Regions from separate parts of the Stenotrophomonas sp. Steno-Z10-HUANG genome, predicted to be linked through region 3. Evidence: predicted binding sites of a transcription regulator. Region 3 holds the regulator's gene; each other region holds the start of a gene.

Region 1 (5,844 bases), on a different contig from region 3:
GTTATTCGCACATGGCCCAGTACATCAGCGAACTGGGCGCCAGCGGCAGCGCGCATGCGCGGCTGATCAGCCTGGCCGGCTTCGTTCCGGTGGGCCTGCTCGCCGCCTGGCTGCTGCTGGCCTGCGCGCGGCTGGCGCCGGTCCGTGGCGCCAGCCGGCTCGGCTACTGGCTGCTGATGTGCGAACCACTGGCCTGGATCGGCTCGGCGCTGGCGCCCTGCGACCCCGGCTGCCCGGCGACCGGCAGTCTCGACCAGCAACTGCACACCCTGCTGGGCATGCTCACCTACAGCGGAACCGCGCTGGGCCTGCTGCTGTTGGCCACCGCGCCACGACTGCCGGCCCGCATCCGCCTGCTGTGGGCCGGGCTGGCGGCCAGCTGGCTGCTGTTGTTCGTGCTGATGGCCCTGCCCGAACTGCAGGCCTGGCGCGGGCTGCTGCAACGGCTGGCCGAATGGCTGGTCTATGGCGTGCTGTGCGGCGCCGCGTGGCGGCTCGGTGGGCCGGCGCGGGCCATTGCCGCCACGCGCCCGCCCATGGCAGGGGCGTAAGCTCGCGGTTCCCACCGCAGGAGCACGCGCATGGCCCACCGCAGCCGCCTGGCCGGCTTCATCATCGACTGCCAGGACACCGACGCCGGCACCGCCGCCCGCTTCTGGAGCGCGGCGCTGGGGCTGGCACCGCGCACCCCCGAGACCGACACCGACGGCGCGCAGTACGCCGAACTGTCCGGCGCCCCCGGCGGCCTGCACGTGGAAGTGCAGCGCGTCAGCCATCCCCCGCGCGTGCACCTGGACATCGAAGCGGACGACATCGACGCCGAAGCCGACCGGCTGGAAGCGCTGGGCGCGCGCCGCATCGGCTTGGTCAAGCGCTGGTGGGTGATGGAAGCGCCGACCGGCCACCGTTTCTGCGTGGTGCGCATGCAGCACCCCGACAACGGGCAGCCGGCCACGACCTGGCCGTGAACCGCGGCCTTTGCGGCGACAATACCCACCGGTTCCCGCGGAAGACGCCACGATGACGGTTCAGCCACTGCGCGATGCCCGCGTGCTGATCGCCGGCGGCAGCCGTGGCATCGGCCTGGCCATCGCCACCGCGTTCGCGCGGCACGGCGTGCGCCTGGGCCTGTGCGCACGCGGCGACGACGGCCTGCAGCGCGCACAGGAAGCACTCCAGGCCACTGCCGCCCACGTCCACGTGCACGCCTGCGACCTGGCCGACCCGGCACAGATCGAAGCCTGGATCGAGGCCGCCGCCGCCGCGCTCGGCGGCATCGACATCGTGGTCAACAATGCCTCCGGGTTCGGCAACGGCAACGACGACGCCAGCTGGCAGGCCGGCTTCGACATCGACCTGATGGCCGCGGTGCGCAGCAACCGCCTGGCGCTGCCATACCTGCGGCGCAGCACGATGCCGGCCATCCTCAACGTCAGCTCGATCAACGCCCGCGTGCCGACACCGCGCGCGACCGCCTACTCCACCGCGAAGGCCGCGCTGGACTACTACACCGTCACCTTGGCCACCGAGCTGGCGCGCGAGCGCATCCGCGTCAATGCCATCGCCCCCGGCTCGATCCTGTTCCCCGGCGGCCTGTGGGACCAGCGCCGCACCTCCGAACCGGCGCTGTACGCCAGCGTCCGCGACCGGATTCCGTTTGGGGGCTTCGGCGACCCTGCCGACGTGGCGGCGGCCGCGGTGTTCCTGTGCTCGCCCGCCGCCCGCTGGATCACCGGGCAGGTGCTGGCGGTGGATGGCGGCCAGTCGCTGCCGGCCTGAGCGCGGCCGCTCCCGGCGCGCGGCGGCTATGCCAGCTGCGCCGAGCCGATCACCCGCACCCCCGGCGCCGGCGCCAGCGCCGCCTCCACCAGCGCCGCGGCGATGCGCCCGGCCGGGTTGGTGCGCCATGCGCGCGGCAGTACCGGCCCCAGCGCACCCAGCACCCGCGCCGCCGCCTGCTCGCCCGGGCGTGGCTCGGAGCGCGCGCCACCGATCAACCCCGGCCGCACCAGCGCCAGCGACGCGAACCCCAGTGCGCGCAGGTCGCGCTCCAGTTCGCCTTTGACCCGGTTGTAGAAGAACGCCGAACGCGGGTTGGCGCCCATCGCCGAATTCAGCGCGAACACCGTGCAGCCGTGCATCTTCACCGCGCGGGCGATGGCCAGCGGGTAGCCATGGTCGATGCGCGCGAACGCCTGCCGCGAGCCGGCCTGCTTCAGGGTCGAGCCCAGCGTGCAGATCGCCGCATCCACCTGCCACCAGGGCGCCTGCAGCGGCAGCGCGTCGAAATCCAGCAACGGGGCGGACAGCCGTGGATGCTGCAGCGGCAACGGCCGCCGCACCGGTGCCACCACCGCCGTGCAGCGGGTATCGGCCAGCAGCCGCTGCAGCACCTGAGACCCCACCAGGCCGGTCGCTCCGGCCAGCAGTACGCGCATCCCGCTCCTCCTCTGCCCGGCGGTTCAAGCCGGCATCCGCCTCGCCGATAATGGGGGACATCGATCCCCCGCCCGCGGCCCGTCCGCACAGCCCGTCCGGAACCGCCTCGCGATGGCCGACAGCACCGACATTCCGCCCTCCAAGCCTGCCGGACTGGGACGCATCCTGTCACGCCGCCAGGTCATGGCCGGCGCCCCGGCGGCGGCCGCGCCGGCGCCGAAAGCCGCCGCGCACGGCCACGGCACGACGCCGCTGCAGCGGATCTTCGGCCACGCCCACGCGCCCGATGCGCTGCTGCACGCGTTCGCCCAGGGCATGTCCAGCCTGCCCGGGGAGCTCGGCGATCTCGGGCGGCTGCTGCAGAGCGCCTACGACGGCCAGGAATGGGAGCGCTACGGCCGCCTGCTGCGCCAGCTGATCGACAAGTACATCCGCACCATCGACCTGGAACCGGCGCAGGCCGGCAACAGCGAAGCCGAGCGGCTGCGCGACATGCTGCGCAACACCCTCGGCGCGGTGCTGTCCAGCCTGCTGCAGCAGGCGCCGGAACTGGAGACCCAGGCCCGGCGCATGGGCGAGGAACTGCGCGGCTGGCAATCCGGGCAATCGCTGGAACCGGTGGAACAGCACCTGCGCGAGCTGTGCCACCAGGTGGGCGTGCGCAACGATGTCCTGCACGAGCAGCACGACCTGCTGCTCAACCTGTTCGACCTGTTGCTGCACAACATCGCCGAGCTGATCGACGGCGGCAGCTGGCTGCATGGCCAGATCGGCAACGTGCGGCAGGTGCTGGCCGGGCCGCTGGACCGCACCTCGCTGGAACGCACCCGCAACGACCTGCGCGAGGTGATCTACCGCCAGGGCGTGCTGCGCCAGGGCATCGAGGAATCCAAGGCGGCGATGAAGGACCTGATGGTCGACTTCGTCGAGCAGGTCGAAGGCATGGCCTCGGAAACCGGCGATTACCACGACCGCATCGCCAGCTACGCGGTGGCGGTGCGCCAGGCGCGCAGCCTGGCCGACCTGGGCCAGCTGCTGCAGAACGTACTGCAGGACACCGCGCGCGTGCAGGCGCAGGCGCTGCGCGCGCGCGACCGCCTGGCCAGCGCGCGCGCCGAGGCGCTGGCCGCCGAACAGCGGGTGCAGCAGCTCGAGCGCGAGCTGGAGGAAGCCGGCAGCCAGCTGCGCACCGACCCGCTGACCGGCGCGCTGAACCGGCGGGGCCTGCAGGACGTCCTGGCCGAAGCGATGGGCGGCGCGCAGCCGCTGCTCAGCATCGCGATGCTGGACCTGGACCACTTCAGCCGCACCAACGCCGACCATGGCCACGCCGGTGGCGACCATGCGCTGCGCCACCTGGTGGCGACCGCGCAGACCCGCCTGGGCAGCCACGGCCAGGTCGCCCGCCTCGGCGGCGATGAATTCGTGCTGGTCCTGCCCGGCATGCCCCAGGACCAGGCCGACGCGCAGCTGCGGCGGTTGCAGGAAGCGCTGGCCCACCGCCCGTTCCAGCATGAGGGCCAGCGCGTGCACGTGCGCTTCAGCGCCGGCGTCGCGCAATGGCGCCCGGGCGAATCCGCCGACGCACTGCTGCAGCGCGCCGACCGCGCGCTCTACGCGGCCAAGCAGGCCGGTCGCGACCGGGTCGGCAACGCCGATTGACCCTGCCGCCGGCGCGGACCGCGGCCCCGCGGACGCGCGTCCAGCGATACGACCGGGGCAGCACGTGGCCGCCCCGGCATCCCTTTGCCTGATGCGGCGTTACTTGAAGTCGCCGGCCACGAACACGCTCAGGCTCTCCGGCTTGAGGTGCTTGCGGATGGCGGCATTGACCTGCTCGACCGTCAGCGCCTGGTAGGCCGCGTCGCGCTCGATCACGAACGCCATGGTGCGGTCGTAATCGAGCAGGCCCTGCAGCAGGCCGGCCACCGCGGCATCGCTGGCGCGCGACTGTTCGCGCTGCACGATGCGCGCGGCCACCGCGTCGCGCACTTCCTGCGCGGTCACCCCGTCGGACACCAGCCGTGCCAGCTCCTCGCGCAATGCGGTCTCGACCTTGCCCATGTTCTGCGGCGCAGCGATGGCCTGCACGGTAAGGCTGCCGTTGTCGTCGCGGCCGACGCGGCTGTCGTCCGCGCGCAGGCCGGCGCTCACGCCGTAGCTCAGGCCTTCGCGTTGGCGGATGCGGTCGGCCAGGCGCGACTTGAGCGGATCGCCACCCAGGATGTCCACGGCGATGCTCAGCGCCGGCATGTCGGCGTCGGCCACGTTGAGCGACAGGTTCTGCCGCGCCAGCAGCACCGCGTTGGGCTTGTCCGGCGTGGTGAAGCTCTCGCGGTGCGCGGCGCGCGGCTGGTAGCGCGTGGCGATGGGCGCGTAAGGCACCGGCGACTTCCAGCCGGCGAACAGTTCCTGCAGCTGCGCCTTCACCGCGTCGGGATCGAAGTCGCCCACCACGCTGATCTGGCCGCTGGCGGTCCCGTAGAAATCGCGGTGCCAGGCGCGCAGGTCGTCGAGCTTCAGCGCCTTGAGCTTGGCCAGGGACTCGTCCAGCGAATCGGCGTGCAGCGGATGGCCCGCCGGCCACGGATCGAAGTACCTGGCCATCGCCATCGACGCCTGCATGCCCGGCTCCTTGCGCTGCGCCTCGATCCCGGTGATGGCCTGCAGCCGCAGCTGCTCGAACTGGTCCTGCGGGAAGTCCGGCTGGCGCAGCACCTGCGCGGCCAGTGCCAGCGCCTCGGCCAGGGTTTCGCGCTTGCCGCTCAGGCGGATCTGCGCGCCCTGCAGGTTGCCGCCGATGGACGCCTCGGTCTTGAGCGCGTCGAAGCGGGCGACGAGCTGCTCGTAGCTCAGCCCCGCCGCGCCCCGCAGCAGCATCGATCCCACCCACTGCGCGGCGGTGTCGCGCCCGGTCACGGCCTGTTCGTTGCCGAACTCGAAACTGGCGTTGACGGTGACCGTCTGCCCGCGCGTCCGGCGCGGCAGCAGCGACACCTTCAGGCCCTCGCCCAGGGTGAAGGTCTGCGTGCGCGCGGCGATGTTCTGCGGCGTCGCCTCGAACGTTTCGCCCGCCTCAACCGCCGCCCGGCCGGTGTAACCGTCGACCACGCTGGCGATCGCCGGCGCGGCGGGAACCTCGGCGCGGTCCGGCGCATCGGTGGGCACGAACCGGCCCAGCGTGCGGTTGCTCGGCTTCAGGTATGCCGCCGCCACCCGGTTGACGTCCGCCGCGGTCACCCTGGCGATGGCGTCGCGCTGCATGAACAGCAGGCGCCAGTCGCCGGCCGCCTGGTATTCGGACAATGCCATCGCCACCGCGTTGACGTTGTTGAGCAGGTTCTCCTGGTCGTTGGCGATGCGCTGCTTGGCCGCCTCCACTTCCTCCCCGGTCACCGGCCGGGC
Region 2 (5,844 bases), on a different contig from region 3:
CTGCAGGTCCAGCGCCAGTATCCGCGCCAGGGTCCGCGCCAGGGCCAGGCCGAGGCCGCCATGGGTGTCGGGCGCATGCTCCGGGCGCTTGCGCCAGAAGCGCTCGCCCAGCCGCGGCAGGTCGCTGTCGTGCAGATCGGGCGCGGGATTGCGGACCTCGAGCCAGGCGCCCTCCGCCAGCACCCGCATCCCGGCCACGATGCGGCTGCCGGGCGGGGCGTATTCGGCGGCGTTCTGCAGCAGGTTGGCGACGATGCGCTCGAGCAGCGCGACGTCGCTCGACGTCCACCACTCCACCGCGCCATCGAGCTGGATGCGCGCGCCCGCGGACGTGGCCCGCGCCAATACCTGGCGCTGCTGCTCGAGCAGCGCGCGCAGGTCCAGCGGCTCCGGCTGCGGCTCGGCCTGACCGGACTCGTAGCGCGACAACGCCAGCAGGCCATCGACGCTGCGCTGCATGCGCTCCACCGCCGCCAGCGATATCGCCAGCGCCGCCGCCGCGCGACCGGGGTCGCCGCCGCGCAGCGCCAGCTCGGCGCTGGTGCGGATCTCGGCCAGCGGCGTGCGCAGTTCGTGGGCGACGTCGCGCGCGAACCGGCGTTCGCGTTCCAGCGCGTCGTAGAGGCGGCCGAACGCGCTGTCCAGCGCCGCGGCCAGCGGCGCCAGCTCGGTCGGCAGCGTCGCGTCGAGCAGCGGCACCTGCGCGGTTTCCGGCGACAGCGACCCCACCCGGCCGCCCAGCCGCAGCAGCGGCCGCAGGCCACGGTTGACCACCACGATCGCCAGCGCCGCCGCGCCCAGCGCCGCCAGCAGGCTGACCAGCAGCAGCGACAGGTGGATGCGCCGTTCCAGCAGGTCCACGTCGGTGCGTTCGATGGCGACGGTGAGCAGCGCCGCGCGCGGGTCGCCGGCCGGGCCCGGGGCCACCTGCTGTGCCACCGCACGGCCGCGGTGGCCGTCGGGAAGCACCAGGTCGTAATACAACGGCTCGGCGGCGGGCAGCCGCGGCGGGCGCGCCAGTGCCTGCGCGCCGCTGGAAGACGAGCGCGCGAGCACCGCGCCGGTGCGGTCCCAGATGGTGTAGAAATCGGTGTGCCCGTGCTCGCGGAACTCGGGCATCAGCGCATCCACCGGGGTGCCGCTGGCAAGCATGGCGCCGACCGCGCGCGCGCGGTCGAGCAGCTGCGCGTCCAGCCGCGCGTACAGGTGGTGGTCCAGCACCTGGTCCAGCAGCAGGAACAACACCACCAGCAGGCTGCCCAGCCCGCCCACCAGCGCCACGATCAGGCGCCGCCGGATCGACCTCAGCCAGTGCCGCTCAGACGACCACATAGCCGAACCCGCGGCGGGTCTCGATCAGGCCATCGACGCCGGCACGCGCGAGCTTGGCGCGCAGGGTGCTGACCAGTACCTCGATCACCTTGTCCGAGGCGGTGCTGCTGCCGGCATACAGCCGCTCGAACAGGCCGCCGCGGGTATGCACGCGGCCGCGCTCGCGCAGCAGCAGTTCCAGCAGCGCGTACTCCTTGGGCGACAACGCGATCGCCCCGTGCGGACCGGTCGCCAGGCAGGTCGCGGTATCCACGCTCAGCGCGCCGGCGACCAGCCGCGGCGACGCGTCTTCGAAGCGGCGCCGCGCCAGCGCCTTCAGCCGCGCCAGCAGTTCGTCGATGGCGAAGGGCTTGACCAGGTAGTCGTCGGCGCCGCGGTTGAGCGCCTCGACCCGGTCGCTGACCTGGTCGCGCGCGGACAGCACCAGCACGCGGGTGGCGCGCCGCTGCGCGCGCAGGCCGTCGAGCACCCCCAGCCCGTCGATGCCCGGCAGCGCCAGGTCCAGCACCATCAGGTCATAGTCGTAATGCGCCAGGAACCCCAGCGCCTGGCTGCCATCGGCGGCGGCGTCGACCGCGTGGCCCTCCGCGGCCAGGGCGATGGCCAGGCTCTCGCGCAGGGCGGTGGAATCCTCGACAAGCAACAACCGCATGGGGCAGACGACATCACCGGAGACCGCGGCATCATGCCCTGTCCGTCCGGCCAATGCACCGCGGGCCTGTCATGCCGCCGTCGCCGGCGCCGGGCTAAAGTCCGCCGCGCGCCGGCCGCTAACTGCTTGCGACGACCCGCCACCGGATTCCCCCACCCATGACAGTGTCGCCGCCGGCCGGCTTCGACAGCCGACCGATCCCCCCCCTGCCCCAGCGCATCCTGCTGGTCGAGAACTCGCGCACCTTCACCACGATGCTGCGCGAGGCCATCGAACAGCGCCTGGAGCTGCCGGTGAGCGTTGCGTCCTCGCTGGCCGAGGCCGGCGCCCTGCTCGACGCCGAGGACGACTGGTTCCTGGTGCTGACCGGGCTGGTGCTTGCCGACGGCGACCGCGACGGCGTGGTGGCCTACTTCGTCGAACGCGGGCTGCCGACCATCGTGGTCAGCAGCGTCTACGACGAGGACCTGCGCCGGCGGGTGCTGCAGCAGGACATCATCGACTACGTCCTGAAGAACACGCCCGGCAGCCTGGATTACCTGGTGTGGCTGGTGCAGCGGCTGGAGCGCAACCGCCGCATCTCGGCGCTGGTGGTGGACGACTCACCGTCGGCGCGCGGCTACGCCGCCTCGCTGCTGGCCATGTACGGCTACCGCGTCGCCCAGGCCGGCGACGGCCCGGCCGCGCTGCAGGCGCTGGAAGCGGACCCGGCGATCCGCCTGGCCATCGTCGACCAGGAAATGCCGGGGATGGACGGGGTCGAGCTGACCCGCCGGCTGCGCGCCCTGCGCGCGCGCGACCGGGTGGCGGTGATCGGCATCTCCGGCAACTCCGACCCGTCGCTGATCCCGCGCTTCCTGAAGAACGGCGCCAACGACTTCCTGCGCAAACCCTTCTCGCGCGAGGAGTTCTTCTGCCGGGTGTCGCAGAACGTCGACCAGCTGGAGCTGATCGGCACCCTGCAGGACCTGGCCACCCGCGACTTCCTCACCGGCCTGCCCAACCGCCGCAGCTTCCTGGAGCGCAGCCAGCGCCAGCTGGAGCGGCGCGCCGCCGATGCCGGCAGCGTGGCGGTGGCGATGGTCGACATCGACCATTTCAAGCACATCAACGACAGCCTCGGCCACGAGGCCGGCGACCAGGCACTGCGCGCGGTGGCCGGGGTCCTGCACGCCCACACCCGGCCGCAGGACCTGAGCGCCCGTTTCGGCGGCGAGGAGTTCTGCCTGCTGGTCACCGTGGAGGACGAGGACGCCTGCGCGCGCCATTTCGAACAGCTGCGCGCGGCCGTGGCCGCGCTGGAGCTGACCCTAGGCGGCAGCACGCTGCGCATGACCGTGAGCATCGGCGTGTGCCGCATGCCGGCGCACAGCTGCACGCTGCACGCGCTGATCGCCGAGGCCGACCGCCAGCTCTACCTGGCCAAGGCCGGCGGCCGCAACCGGGTGCGCGGCATTACCCTGGACGAAACCGCCTGCGTGCTTTGATCCAGATCAACGCGGCGCGCCGCCGCCCTGCCTAGAGTGCGCCCGACAGCACCTACTTGGAGAAGCGGCGGTGGCACTTTTGGTCTGGCAGGACGATCTCAACACGGGCGTGGAGGTCATCGACCACCAGCACATGCGCATCGTGGAGATGCTCAACCACCTGCACGTGACCCAGAAGAGCATGGAGCGCGTCGCCGTGGGCGAGGTGATCGACGAGCTGATCGACTACACCCTGTCGCACTTCGCCTTCGAGGAAGAGCTCATGGAGGAGGCGGGCTACCCGTTCTGCGCCGCGCACAAGCGCGTGCACGAGGTGTTCATCAAGCGCGTCTCCGAGTACCGCATGCGTTTCGAGTCGGGCGAGGACATCACCGACGACCTGCGCAACATGCTCTCGCGCTGGCTGTTCAACCACATCCGCGGCGACGACAAGGCCTACGCCGAGCACGTCAAGCGCCACCTCAACAAGTTCGCCCGCGAACACGAGGAAGGCGGCTGGCTCGGGCGCACGCTCAAGCGCCTGTTCCGCTGAGCGCAGCGCACGCCTGCCGGCGCCGCGCGGCGCATGGCGGCTCGTGCACCATGGAACCGCCGGGAACGATGCCCGGCACCCGGCCATGAACGGCCGATGGCCGCCAGGGATGGCGGCCCCTTGCGCGGCACGCGCGGCACGGATCAGCGCCGCGACGCGGCGCGGCGCTGGATCGCCCACAACGCCAGCGCGGTGGCCAGCGCGCTGGCGCACAGGTAGCCGCCCACCGCACCGACCCCGAACTTCCCGGCCAGCCAGGTCGCCGCGTAGGGCGCCGGCGCGGCGCCGAGGATGCCGGCCAGGTTGAACGACAGCGAGGCGCCGGTATAACGCACCTGCACCGGATACAGGCTGGCCAGCATGGTGCCGCAGGGGCCGTAGGTCAGGCCCATCAGGAACAGCCCCAGCGACAGGAAGCCCAGCACCTGCCACGGGTGCGCGGCCTGGAACAGCGGCTGGAACAGCAGCCCGAACACGAAGATCGCCAGGGTCGCCCACAGCATCGTGCGGATCGTGCCGTGGCGGTCGCCGTGCAGCGCCGCCAGCGGGATGCCCGCGGCGAAAAACAGGATGCCGACCATCTGCAGCAGCAGGAACTGCTCGCGCGTATAGCCCAGCGCCGAGGTGCCGTAGCCCAGGGTGAACACCGTCATCAGGTAGAACAGCACGAAGGTCGCGAACGCCGCCAGGGTCCCGGCCACCAGCGCGAAGCCATGGCCGGCGACCACCTCGCGCATCGGCAGCCGCACCCGCTGCCCGTGCGCGACCGCGCGGCGGAAATCCGGGGTCTCATGGATGTTCAGGCGCACCCACAGGCCGACGATCACCAGCAGCGCACTGGCTAGGAACGGCACGCGCCAGCCCCAGGCCAGGAACGCGGCATCGTCCAGCAGCCGGCCCAGCAGCAGGAAGATGCCGGCCGACATCAGGAAGCCCAGCGGCGCGCCCAGTTGCGGGAACATGCCGTACCAGGCGCGCTTGCCCGGCGGCGCGTTCTCGGTGGCCAGCAGCACCGCCCCGCCCCATTCGCCGCCCAGGCCCAGGCCCTGGCCGAAGCGGCACAGCGCCAGCAGCGCCGGGGCCAGCAGGCCGATATCGGCATGGGTGGGCAACAGGCCGATGGCGACCGTGGACAGGCCCATGGTCAGCAGCGCCGCCACCAGCGTGGCCTTGCGCCCGATGCGGTCGCCGTAGTGGCCGAACAGCGCCGAGCCCACCGGCCGCGCGATGAAGGCCACCGCGAAGGTCGCCAGCGACTGCAGCAGCGCCGCGTTGGCGCTGCTCTCGGGAAAGAACAGCGTGGGAAACACCAGCACCGCGGCGGTGGCATAGATGTAGAAATCGAAGAACTCGATGGTGGTGCCGACCAAGCTGGCGGCGAGCACGCGGCGCGGGGAATTGGCGGGAGTCGCGATCGAGGGCATGGGCGCCAGGGCAGGGAGATGTCCGCGCAGTCTGCCACGCCGCGGGCAGCCACTGCCGGCCGCCGGCGGCGACACGCCCGCGCGTCCACCGCCCCCTGCATCGCCCCGTCCTGGCCTGCCCGGCACGCTGCCCGGCGCTGCGCGAAGCGACCCACCGCGGCCCGCCGGCACGTTGTCCCGGGCCCGGCCACGGCGGCGTGCGTTCACGCCCGCGCGACGTCCCCGCAACGGGAATTGAACGCGGCCTTGGCGCGCCCTCCACCGCGGTTAACCGCGGCGCAGCGGCGAGCCGCGCCACGCTGCCGGTTCACGGTCGCATGCACGGGCGCTCGGCTAGGTTCGGCCGTGCGCATATCGACGCGCCGAAACGACAGGAGCAGCCATGAACGATCGACCGCTACAGACCGCCCTCCTCGC
Region 3 (5,844 bases):
TGGCGCCGGCATAGCCCTTGAGCCCGCGCAGGGCCTTGGGCAGCGGCTTGATCACCACTTCCTCGCGGCCCCGCACCTGGTCCACGACCAGGCCGAAGCGGGCCTCGCCGATCTGCAGCACCACGATGGTGAGCAGGGTCGACTGCGCCGGTTCCACGTCCAGCCACTGGCGCAGGTCGACCAGCGCCAGCGTGTGCGACTTGCGGTCGAGCACGGCGCGGCCGTCGAACCAGCCCAGCGAGGTGCGCGGCGCGTGCAGCACTTCCATCACCCGCGCCAGCGGCAGCGCGTAGATGTCCTCGCCGGCCTGCACCAGCAGGGTCGGCAGGATCGCCAGGGTCAGCGGCACGCGGATCAGGAAACGGCTGCCGCGGCCCAGTTCCGACTGGATCTGGATCTGCCCGCTCAGCTCGCGGATGCGCGACTGCACCACGTCCATGCCGACGCCGCGGCCGGAAATGTCGGTGACCTGCTGCTTGGTCGAGAAGCCCGGCAGGAACACCAGGTGCAGGCACTCCTCGCTGCTCAGCCGAGCCGCCGCTTCCGGGTCCAGCAGGCCCTTCTCGCGGGCCTTGGCGCGCAGCCGCTCGGGGTCGATGCCGGCGCCGTCGTCCTGCACTTCGATGCTGACGTAGTCGCCTTCCTGCTGCGCCGACAGCCGTACCCGGCCCATGCGCGGCTTGCCCTGCGCTTCGCGCAGGTCGGGCATTTCCACGCCGTGGTCGATGGCGTTGCGGACCAGGTGCACCAGCGGATCGGCCAGCGCCTCGACCAGGTTGCGGTCGAGCTCGGTCTCGGCGCCGATCAGCTCCAGGTCCACTTCCTTCTTGAGGCTGCGGGCGACGTCGCGGGCGACCTTGGGGAAGCGCGAGAACACCTTGCCCACCGGCTGCATGCGGGTGCGCATGACCGCCGACTGCAGGCGTGCGGTGGCGATGTCCAGGGTGGAGACGGCGCGGTCCAGTTCCTCGTCCTTCAGGCGCGTGCGCAGGGTCTTGAGCCGGTTGCGCGAGAGCACCAGTTCGCCGATCAGGTTGACGATGGCGTCCAGGCGCTTGGTGTCCACGCGCACGGTCTGTTCCGGTTCGACCGCGGCCTTGGCCGCGGCCGGTGCCGGTGCCGGCGTCGATGCCGGCGCCGGGGGCGCGACGCGCGCGGGCGCGGCCGGCGCGATGGCCGGCAGGGCGCGGGCGCCGGGCGCGGCACCGCCGTGCAACTGGTCGAGCAGGCTTTCGAATTCGTCTTCGGTGATCAGGTCGCCGCCGGCCTTGGCGGCGGGCGCGGCGCTGGCCGCGACGGGGCGGCTGCCGGGTGCGGCGCCGCCATGCAGCTGGTCCAGCAGGCTTTCGAACTCGTCCTCGGTGATCAGCTCGTCGCTGCCCTTGGCGGCGGGCGCGGCGCTGGCCGGCGCCGGGCGGGTGCCGGGCGCGGCGCCGCCGTGCAGCTGGTCCAGCAGGTTCTCGAACTCGTCTTCGGTGATCAGGTCGCCGGCCGTCGCCGGAGCGGCCACCGCGACCGGTGCCGCCGGGGCCGGGGCCGCATCGACGTCGAACAGCGCGATCAGCGACGGCGGCGCGTGCTGCGGATCGGTGCCGGCCGACACCGCGTCGAGCATCGCCTGCAGCCAGTCCAGCGACTGCTGCGCGGCGTCGAAGTGGTGCGCCTGCAGCACCGCCTTGCCCGAGCGCGCCATGCCCAGGGTTTCCTCGGCGGCGTGGCACAGCTCGACCATGGCGTTGATGCCGAGGAAGCCGGCGCCGCCCTTGAGCGTGTGGAAGCCGCGGAACACCGCGTTGAGCTGGTCGTTGTCGCGGGGCGACTGCTCCAGGGCGACCAGCTGTTCGCCGAGGCGATCCAGGATTTCCTGGGCCTCGATGATGAAATCGGCGGCGATGTCGTCGGCGAAGGCGCTCATGGCATCACAGCCCCAGGTTGGAGAGCAGGTCGTCGGCGTCGTTCTGGCTGACGGCGTGGCGGTCGATGCCTTCCAGCGCCGGGCCGGCGAGGCCGCGGCCACGGGCCTCGTCTTCCGGCGGCGGCAGGCCGAGCGCGCCGAAGCCCTCGTGCACGCGGCGCACGATGCCGACCACGCGGCGGATGATCTGCCCGGTCAGGTCCTGGTAGCTCTGGGTCAGGGCGATCTCGGTGAGGTTGTGGCGGATGCGCTCCAGCGCCTGCTCGTGTTCGATCGCCGGCACGCTGCCCTCGCGCAGGCCGCTGACCAGCTCGCGGCACTGCTCGGCCAGGTCCAGGGTGCGGTGGGTGGCCTTTTCGGTCATCTCCACCACGTGGTCCAGGCGCGCGCAGGCGTCGTCCAGCTCGCCGGCCTCGGTGGGCACCGTTGGCAGCTCGCCCAGGGCCTGGCCCAGCTCGCGCGCCAGCCGCCCCAGCCCGGCCATCATCGGCTGCGTGCGCAATGCCGCCAGCGCGTCGATTTCCCGGCGCCAGCCGTGTTCGTCGCCGCTTTCCAGCGCCGCCAGCGCGTCCTGCAGGTGCTGCACCAGGATCGATTTTTCGCTCGGAGTTCCGCTGGGCATGGTCATCAGGCGCTCGCCGCCAGCCGCTCGAAGATCTTGCCCAGCTTTTCCTCCAGGGTCTGCGCGGTGAACGGCTTGATGATGTAGCCGTTCACGCCGCACTGCGCGGCCTCGATGATCTGCTCGCGCTTGGCCTCGGCGGTGACCATCAGCACCGGCAGGGTCTTGAGCTTGGCATCGGCGCGGATCGCCTTGAGCAGTTCGATGCCGGTCATCACCGGCATGTTCCAGTCGGTGATCACGAAATCGAACGGCTGGCTGTTCAACAGCGCCAGCGCGGCATGCCCGTCCTCGGCTTCGGCGGTGTTGGTGAAGCCCAGGTCGCCCAGCAGGTTCTTGACGATGCGCCGCATGGTCGAGAAGTCGTCGACGATCAGGATCCGCATGTTCTTGTTCAAAAGGTGTTCCTCTTCATGGTTCGACGAGGCCGGCGTCGGCCGCCTCGAAAATCTTCAACCGGCCACGCAGCCGCAGCATGGCCTGGCCGTGGATCTGGCATACCCGCGACTCGCTGACCCCGAGCACCGCGCCGATCTCCTTCAGGTTCAGCTCCTGCTCGTAGTACAGCGACAGCACCAGTTGTTCGCGTTCGGGCAGCTGGCCGATCGCCTTGCCCAGTTCCTCGCCGAACTGGCTGCGCTCGAGCACCTGCTGCGGGGTCGGGCCGCCGGTGGCCGGGGTGTCCAGTTCGCCCTGGTCCTCGATCCGCGATTCCAGGCTCAGCACCTGGCCGCGCGCGGCGTCCTCGATCAGCCGCATGTACTCGGGCAGCGGCATGTCCATGGCCTGCGCCACCTCGGTCGCGCTGGCGGCGCGGCCGGTGGCCTGCTCGATGCGGCGGATGGTGGCGGCGGCGTCGCGGGCGCGGCGGTGCACCGAGCGCGGCACCCAGTCGCCGCGGCGGATCTCGTCGATCATCGAACCGCGGATGCGGATCGAGGCGTAGGTCTCGAACGAGGCGCCCTGTTCGGCGTCGTAGCTGCGCGAGGCTTCGATCAGGCCCATCATGCCGGCCTGGATCAGGTCGTCGATCTCGACGCTGGCCGGCAGGCGCGCCGCCAGGTGGTGGGCGATGCGCCGCACCAGGTCCGAATGGCGGGCGATGCAGTCGTTGGCGCTGGCGCGCTGGACTTCGCGGTAATGGGCGGCCGGGTTCATGTCGCCACCCCGCGCTGGATGATGCGCTCCAGGAAGAACTCGACGCCGCCGCGCGGCTCGGTCGGCGCCTGCCAGCGGGCGGTGCGGCGGGCGATCTCCTGCAGCGCCAGCGCCGCCGGCGCCGACGGGTACAGCTTGACCACCGGCTGCTGGCGCTGCACCGACAGCCGCAGCCAGTCGTCCTGCGGCACGCAGCCCAGGTAGTTGAGCGAAACGTCGGCCAGGAACTTCTCGCACACCCGCACCAGCTTCTCGTACAGCATGCGGCCTTCGTTGGGGTCGCGGGCCATGTTGGCCACGACCTGGATGCGGTCCACCCCGCGCTCGCGCGAGAGCACCTTGATCAGCGCGTAGGCGTCGGTGATCGAGGCCGGCTCGTCGCACACCACCACCACCGTGTCCTGCGCGGCCTGGCAGAAGGTCAACACGCTGTCGGTGATGCCGGCGGCGGTGTCGATGATCATCACGTCCAGGTCGCGTTCCAGCTCGGAGAACACGTTGACCAGGCCGACGTGCTCGGCCGGCTGCAGTTCGGCCATGTGCCGGCGGCCGGACGCGGCCGGCACCACCAGCAGGCCGTCGGGGCCTTCGATGATCACGTCCTCCAGGGTGCAGCGCCCGGCGACCAGGTCGGCCAGGGTGTGCTTGGGCTGCAGCCCGAGGATGACGTCGATGTTGGCCAGGCCGAGGTCGGCGTCCAGCAGCAGCGTGCGCTTGCCCATGCCGGCCAGCGCCACGGCCAGGTTGGCCGAGACGTTGGTCTTGCCCACGCCACCCTTGCCCCCGGTCACCGCGATGGTGCGCACGGGGCCCGCGGGCTGGCGGCGGGTGGCCGACAGCGGGAAGGCATTGGTCAGCTTGGCGTACTCACGCGACGGCATGGTTCAACTCCGGATTGCAGGGCATATCGGCCGCGCGGCGCAAATCTTCAAGGCGCAGCACCAGATTGGCCGCCGAGGCGCGGTGCAGGTCTTCGGGCACGTCCTGGCCGTCGGTCACCCAGGTGATCGGCAGGCGGTGGTCCACGGCCACCGACAGGGCCGAGCCGAAGCGGCCGGTCTCGTCCAGCTTGGTCAGCACCACGCCCTGCGGGTTGGCCGCGCCGAAGCGGCGCACCACCTCGTCCATGTCCTGGAAGCTGGTGTTGGCCGGCAGCACCAGCAGGGTGCGGATCTGGCCGGCGGCACGCAGCCACTGCAGCTGCGCGGTCAGGGCGCGGTCGCGCTGGCCGAGCCCGGCGGTGTCGATCAGCACCAGCTTGTAATCGGCCAGGCGCTCCAGCAGCTGGTTGAGGTTGGTGCCGCTGCTGGCCTCGTGCACGGCGATGCCGAGCTGGCGGCCGAAGCCGTACAGCTGCTCGCGGGCGCCGATGCGCTGGGTATCGGTGGTGACCAGGGCCACGTCGCGCGCGGCATGGGCCTCGGCGAAGCGCGAGGCCAGCTTGGCGATGGTGGTGGTCTTGCCGGCGCCGGTCGGGCCGACCAGGGCGATCACGCCGCCGGCCTCGATCGGGTCGACCGGGGCGATCGGCAGTTTCTTGGAGATCAGGCCCAGCATCAGCCCGCGGGCGCGCGCCGGGTCGGTATCGGCCGGCATCTGCACCGCCACGTCGCGGGCCAGGCCGGCGTCGAAGCCGTACTCGTCCATCAGGTCCAGCGCATTGGCGCGCACCGGGCTGCCGCGCAGGCGCTCGTCGGTGAAGCGGTTCATCTCGCGCTCGATCAGCTGGCGCATGCCGGCCACTTCCTGGCGCAGTTCGGCCAGCTGGCGGTCATCGCGCGGTACCGCCGGGACCACGCTCAGCGCGGGCGCGGCGACGGCGGGGTCGGCCGCCGGTGCCGGAACATTGACGCTGAGCGGCGTCGATGCCGGGGCCGGTGCCGGCGCGGCGATGGCGGGGGCGGGGGCGGGCAGTGCCGGTTCCGCACCCACGACCGGCGCGGCCACGGCCGCGGCCGCCACGGGCGGCACCGCCAGCACCGGTTCGCTGGGCGCGGCGGCTGCGGGCAGCGCCGTGGCCGGCGCGTCCAGCGGCGGATCGATCGCGAAGTGGGCACGGTTGCGGGCGGCTGGTACCGGCGCCGCCGCGGCGACGGCGAAGCCTTCGGGACGGAACGCCGGCACCACCGGCGCATCGTCCTGCAGCGCC
Region 4 (5,844 bases), on a different contig from region 3:
AGGCCGACAGCGTCGAGGCGCTGTATGCGCTGGCCGAGCAGCATCCCGATGCCGATCTGGTGCTGATGGACCTGAACATGCCCGGCGCGCAGGGGTTCAACGCGCTGGTGCACCTGCGCTCGCTGCACCCGCAGTTACCGATCGTGGTGGTGTCCGCGCGCGAGGAACCGACGGTGATGCGCCGCGCGCTCGACCATGGCGCGTTCGGCTTCATCCCCAAGTCGGCCGATTCGGACACCATCGGCCATGCCCTGGGCACCATCCTCGACGGCGAGCGCTGGGCACCGGCCGAGGCGCACAACGTGCCGCCCACCGACCACGAGGAACGCGAGGTCGGCCAGCGCCTGCGCGAACTCACCCCGCAGCAGTTCCGGGTGCTGCAGATGCTCGGCGCCGGGCGCCTCAACAAGCAGATCGCCTACGACCTGAACGTGTCCGAGGCCACGATCAAGGCGCACGTCACCGCGATCCTGCGCAAGCTCGGCGTCACCAACCGCACCCAGGCGGTGCTGATGGCCGGCAAGCTGGCCATCGACGACGACAGCATCGTGCTGCCGCCGGAAGAAGACTGAGCCACGCCATGCCGGGGCGGCACGCCGCCGCCCCGCCGTCGCGTCCACGGTCAGGCCGCCGGCGAAAGCCGCGGCGCGGCGGCGCCGTCCACCACGAAGGTTTCCGCCGCCGCCGCCAGCTCCTGCGCCTGCTCGTGCATGGCCAGCGCCGCCTGCGAGGACGCGCGGGCGACGTTGCCGCTCTGGCGGGTGCCGTCGCCGATGCGCCGCAGCAGCCGCTCGACGTCGTCCACCGCGCTGACCTGGCGCGCCGACGCCGCGTCGATGCGCGCCATCGCCACCACCACCTGCTGCACGCGGCCGCCGATGTCCTGCATCGCCTCGCCGCTGCTGTCGACCAGATGGGCGCCGGCCTCGACCTGCTGCAGCGAGGCATCCACCAGCGCGCGGATCTGCTGCGACGCCGCGGCCGAGCGCTGCGCCAGCTGCCGCACTTCGCCGGCGACCACCGCGAAGCCGCGGCCATGGCTGCCGGCGCGCGCGGCTTCCACCGCCGCGTTGAGGGCCAGCAGGTTGGTCTGGAACGACAGGCTGTCGACCGTGGCGACGATCTCGCGGATATGGCGCGAGGACGCGCGCAGCCGCTCCATGCCGGCCACCGCGGCGGTGGTGGCCTCGCGCCCGCGTTCGGCGGCCACGCTCGCGGCTTCGGAGATCTCGGCGCTGTGGCGCGCGCTGTCGGCGTTCTCGCGCGCCTCCCCGGCCACCGAGCGTACGCGCTGCAGCGCGTCGTGCACGTCGTCGACCTGCTGCTGGACCTGCGCGGACAGTTCGCGGGTGCCGCTGGCCATGTCGGCCACCGCCGACTGCACGCTGCCGGCCGACTGCTGGATGCTGGAGACAATGGCCCCGACCTGGCGCATCGCCACCTCCAGCCCCTGCCGCAGCCGCGCGTAGATGCCGTCGCCATCGTCGCGCATGCGCGCGCTCAGGTCGCCACGGGCGAAGTGGCCGATCACCCGCGTGGCATCGCCGACCTGGGTCTGCACGCTGTCCAGCAGCGCGTTGATGCGCCCGGCCAGCTCGCGCACGAAGCCCTGCTTGTCGGCCAGTTCGATGCGCCCTTGCAGGTCGCCGGCCGCGGCCGCGGCCACGACCGCCGCGACTTCGTGGGCGATTACCCGCTCCAGGCGCCGGTCCTGCCATTCCATCACCAGCCCCAGCACCCGCGCCTGTTCCAGCACCGGGCTGGCGCGCAGCAGGAAGCCGGTGTTGCCCAGCTCGACTTCGGCATCGACCGTAGCGCCCTCCCCGCGGGCCCGCGCCAGCACCGCGGCCACCTCGGTGCCGAGTGCAGCCACGTCTGCGCCGGTATCCACCGCGGCATCGACGCCCGCCTCGGCGAAGGTCTGGCGCAGGGCATCGTTGGCGTACACCACGCGTCCGTCGCCATCGGTGACCAGTACCGCGGCACGCGCCACGTCCAGCGCCTGGCGCACGCGCTGGTTGGCCAGCGCGGCCACGCGCTCGCTGGCGATGCGTTCGCGCAGGCTGGCCTGCATCTGCATCAGCGCGGTGGCGAGGCGGCCGATCTCGTCATGCCGGTTGCGCACCACCAGGGTGCCGTCCAGGTGGTCGTCGGCGATCGCCCCGGCGAACGCCGCGGCCGCGGCCAGCGGCCGGTCGATGGCACGCAGCAGCAGCACCAGCAGGGTCACCAGCAGCGCGCCGACGATCAGCACGGTGGCGGCGAAGGCGGCGTTCATCCAGTTGCGCGCGGCGGCCTGCCCGGCCTGCTGCGTCTGCAGCGCGCTGCGCTGGTCGCGCTGCAGGCGCAGGATCACCGGGTCCACCTGCGCGGCATAGTCGTCCAGCGCCTGGGTCTCGCTGTCCACGCCGAAGCGCGCCGCCGCATAGGACAGGAACGCCCCCTGGTAGCGCTGCATCGCCTCGCGCACCTGCGCGCGCACCGGCTCGGGCATGCGCGCGCGCTGCAGCAGCAGTTCGAACGGCATCGCTTCGGCGCCCAGTTCGTCGGCGTACTTCTGGTCGCGGCGCAGGATGAAGTCCTTCTCGTGGCGGCGCATGCTCAGCATCGACACCTGCAGCTCCGGTTCGCGGTATTCGCCGATCAGGTTCTCCACGGTGTGCACCGCGGCGCGCAGTTCGCCCTGCATGCCGCTGTCGGCATCGTGGCCGAGCTCGCCGATGCGCTCGTCCAGCAGCCGCGCCGATTCCAGGTAGGCCTGCAGCGCGGTGGCCAGCCCGGGCGGCCACGGTTCGGCGCCAGGCACCGGCGCCAATGCCTGGCCCAGCTGCGCACGCGCCTTGCCGAACGCCTGCCCGGCGGTGGTCGAGAACGACATGGCATACTCGGCCTGCGCGCGCCGCGCTTCGGCGAAGGCACGCGCCAGGTTCTCCAGCCGCGCCGCGTCCTGCTGGTAGCGTTGCAGGCGCTGGTCGGCGGCACGGGTGCCGGCGCTGAGCCAGGCATAGGCCGAACCGATCACGGCCAGGCCGACCACCAGGGCCAACAGGCTCAACCGCAGCTTCTGGGCGATTCCAAGCGGGAACTTCATTGCACGACTCCGGGCGTGGGGACGCCTCTGGATCGGCCGCTGCCGCGCTTTCTTTAGGACGTCCGGCGAACGCAGGCGCGCCGCGGGCGGCGCGCGGCGCAATGAGGCCAGCGCCTGATGACAGGCGCATGTCAGCGGCCGCAGGCGAGGGCCGCGGGCGCCACGGCGGCGTGCTAGAATCCGCGCTCCCTTGGGGAGTAGCCTGCTTCCAGCGTCTGGAAGCGCACGCGTCAACACACTCGACCATTGCGTCGTGGCGCGTGCGACCGGTTCCACGGTTGGCGAGACCAACGGCATGCGAGCGCAACGTCAGGTCGGGCGCGCCGCGTGCCGTCCGTGTCCGCCCGGCCAGGAAAACCCGATGTCCCCACTTTCCATCCTCCTGATCGGCTTCGCCATGTCCACCGACGCCTTCGCCGCCGCGATCGGCAAGGGGGCGGCGATGCGCCGGCCGCGCCTGCCCGACGCACTGCGCGCCGGCCTGATCTTCGGCGTGATCGAAGCCATCACCCCGCTGCTGGGCTGGTTGCTGGGCCGCGCCACCTCGCAGTACGTGGAAGCGTTCGACCACTGGATCGCCTTCGTCCTGCTCGGCGCGCTGGGCGTGCACATGATCGTGGCCGGGCTGCGCCCGGATGCCGAGGAGGAAACCCAGGACGCCGGCGACAACCGCCACCACCGCTTCTGGACGCTGGCCGCCACCGGCCTGGCCACCAGCATCGACGCGGCCGCGGTCGGCGTGAGCCTGGCCTTCCTGGACGTGCATATCGGCGTGGTGGCACTGGTCATCGGCCTGTGCACGCTGGTCATGGTGACCCTGGGCATCATGCTCGGGCGCGTGCTCGGCGCGCTGGTCGGCAAGCGCGCCGAGATCGTCGGCGGCGTGATCCTGATCGTCATCGGCGCCAGCATCCTGTACGAACACCTGCACGGCGCGGCCTGACACGCAGGTTCGGGGCTCGCCCCGCACGGCTTTCCCGGTGAAGCCCCATGCGCGGCAAGCAGCGCATCTACGCCGAGCGGCCGGCAATCACCGGTTCGCCCGGCGCCGACGAGGTTCTACCGCCGGGCAACGAGGAACCCCGTAGGTGCGGGGCTCGCCCCGCACGGGCTTTCCCGGTGAGACCCCATGCGCGGCAAGCGGCGCATCTACGCAAGCGGCACGGCCGGCAATCACCGGTGCGTCCGGCGCCGACGAGGTTCTACCGCCGGGCAACGACGAAGCTCCACGTAGGTGCGGGGCTCGCCCCGTACGGGCTTTCCCGGTGAGGCCCCATGCGCGGCAAGCGGCGCATCTACGCAAGCGGCACGGCCGGCAATCACCGGTGCGCCCGGCGCCGACGAGGTTCTACCGCCGGGCAGCGAGGAGCCACGTAGGTGCGGGGCTCGCCCCGCACGGGGTTTCCCGGTGAGACCCCATGCGCGGCAAGCGGCGCATCTACGCGGAGCGGTGCGGCCGGCAATCGCCGGCGCAACCGGCTTCCACGAGGCCCTACCGCCAGGCGGTCAGGAAGGCGCGCAGCGAGGCCGGCTTCACCGGCTTGGTCAACACCCGGTAGCCGCGCTCGCGCGCCATCCGCTTCAACTCGTCGCGGCCGTCGGCGGTGAGCAGCGCGCCGGGCAGCGGCCGGCCGGCGGCGGCGCGCAGTGCGACCAGCGCGTCGAGCCCGTCCATGCGGTCGTGCAGGTGGTAGTCCACCAGCATCACGTCGGGGTGCTCGGCGATCTTCCGCAGCGCGATGTCCACGGTGCTGGCGGCGATCACTTCCACCTTCCAGCGGCCGAGCAGCGCGCGCATGCCGTCGAGGATTTCCTGGTCGTTGTCCACGCACAGCACACGCAGGCCGGCCAGCGCCTCGTCGCCGCCGAAGCCCGGCATGGCGCGCGGCGGCGGCGCCACCGCCGGGGTCGGTACCCGCGGCAGGGTGATGGAGAACATGCTGCCGCGGCCGGGCTGGCTGCGCGCATCCAGGCCATGGCCCAGCAGGCGCGAAATGCGCTGGCAGATCGACAGGCCCAGGCCCAGCCCCTGCTCGCCCCAGTCAAACGGCTGCTGGTAGCGGTGGAACTCGTTGAAGATCTGCTGCATGTGGTGCTCGGGAATGCCCGGGCCGGTATCCCACACCTGCAGTTCGACCTGGCCACCGCGCACCCGCAGCGCCAGCACGATGCGCCCGCTGCGGGTGTAGCGCAGCGCGTTGGCCATGAAGTTCTGCAGCACCCGGCGCAGCAGCCGGCGGTCGCTGCGCACCCACGCCGGGCGCGCGAACACATGCAGCCGCAGCCCGCGCCCGGCCGCCACCGGGGTGTACTGCGCGGCCAGCTCGCGCACCAGCACCGCGGCATCGAAATCGCTGAGGGTCGGGCGCAGCCCGCCGGCATCCAGCCGCGACACGTCGAGCAGGCCGTCGAGCAGCTCCTCGGCCGCGCGCAGCGAGGCGTCCACGCGCTCGGCGAGATGGCGTTGTTCGTCGTTCTCGTGCAGGCCGTCGCGCAGCGCCGAGGCGAACAGTCGCGCGGCGTTCAGTGGCTGCAGCACGTCGTGGCTGATCGCGGCCAGGAAGCGGGTCTTGGACTGCTGCGCCGCCTCGGCCGCCTGCGAACGCTCGGCCACGCGCTGCTCCAGGGTCTCGTTGGCCTCCAGCAGCGCCTGCTCGGCGCGCTTGAAGTCGCTGATGTCGTTGTAGCTGGTGACGTAGCCGCCGCCGGGCAGGGCCTGGCCGCGCAGTTCGATCACCTTGCCGTCGGCGCCG

The links. Region 3 encodes FliA, which starts transcription of late flagellar genes. Its sites were predicted from a motif close to TAAAGTTTNNCNNNCNNNGGCCGATAA; they were not measured.
Region 1: a site for FliA is predicted at 2,463-2,489, ahead of AC06E6_RS13255 (GGDEF domain-containing protein). Genes of this name have one in related genera too.
Region 2: a site for FliA is predicted at 2,080-2,106, ahead of AC06E6_RS15480 (GGDEF domain-containing protein). Genes of this name have one in related genera too.
Region 4: a site for FliA is predicted at 3,121-3,147, ahead of AC06E6_RS10855 (methyl-accepting chemotaxis protein). Genes of this name have one in related genera too.

The regions. Positions count from the first base shown of each region.
Region 1 is NZ_JBWJPA010000010.1:35,558-41,401, forward strand. Features, by position in the region: gene AC06E6_RS13235 (DUF998 domain-containing protein) at 1-551, shown strand, start outside; gene AC06E6_RS13240 (VOC family protein) at 582-968, shown strand; gene AC06E6_RS13245 (SDR family NAD(P)-dependent oxidoreductase) at 1,021-1,779, shown strand; gene AC06E6_RS13250 (Rossmann-fold NAD(P)-binding domain-containing protein) at 1,806-2,438, opposite strand; gene AC06E6_RS13255 (GGDEF domain-containing protein) at 2,551-4,101, shown strand; gene AC06E6_RS13260 (M16 family metallopeptidase) at 4,201-5,844, opposite strand, start outside.
Region 2 is NZ_JBWJPA010000013.1:57,510-63,353, forward strand. Features, by position in the region: gene AC06E6_RS15470 (sensor histidine kinase) at 1-1,332, opposite strand, end outside; gene AC06E6_RS15475 (response regulator transcription factor) at 1,319-1,984, opposite strand; gene AC06E6_RS15480 (GGDEF domain-containing protein) at 2,143-3,471, shown strand; gene AC06E6_RS15485 (bacteriohemerythrin) at 3,542-4,003, shown strand; gene AC06E6_RS15490 (MFS transporter) at 4,147-5,427, opposite strand; gene AC06E6_RS15495 (PepSY domain-containing protein) at 5,810-5,844, shown strand, end outside.
Region 3 is NZ_JBWJPA010000002.1:8,869-14,712, forward strand. Features, by position in the region: gene AC06E6_RS02945 (chemotaxis protein CheA) at 1-1,915, opposite strand, end outside; gene AC06E6_RS02950 (protein phosphatase CheZ) at 1,920-2,543, opposite strand; gene cheY (chemotaxis response regulator CheY) at 2,543-2,935, opposite strand; gene AC06E6_RS02960 (RNA polymerase sigma factor FliA) at 2,949-3,695, opposite strand; gene AC06E6_RS02965 (MinD/ParA family protein) at 3,692-4,576, opposite strand; gene flhF (flagellar biosynthesis protein FlhF) at 4,563-5,844, opposite strand, start outside.
Region 4 is NZ_JBWJPA010000007.1:22,688-28,531, forward strand. Features, by position in the region: gene AC06E6_RS10850 (response regulator transcription factor) at 1-572, shown strand, start outside; gene AC06E6_RS10855 (methyl-accepting chemotaxis protein) at 623-3,091, opposite strand; yybP-ykoY riboswitch at 3,282-3,444, shown strand; gene AC06E6_RS10860 (manganese efflux pump MntP) at 3,453-4,034, shown strand; gene AC06E6_RS10865 (hybrid sensor histidine kinase/response regulator) at 4,584-5,844, opposite strand, start outside.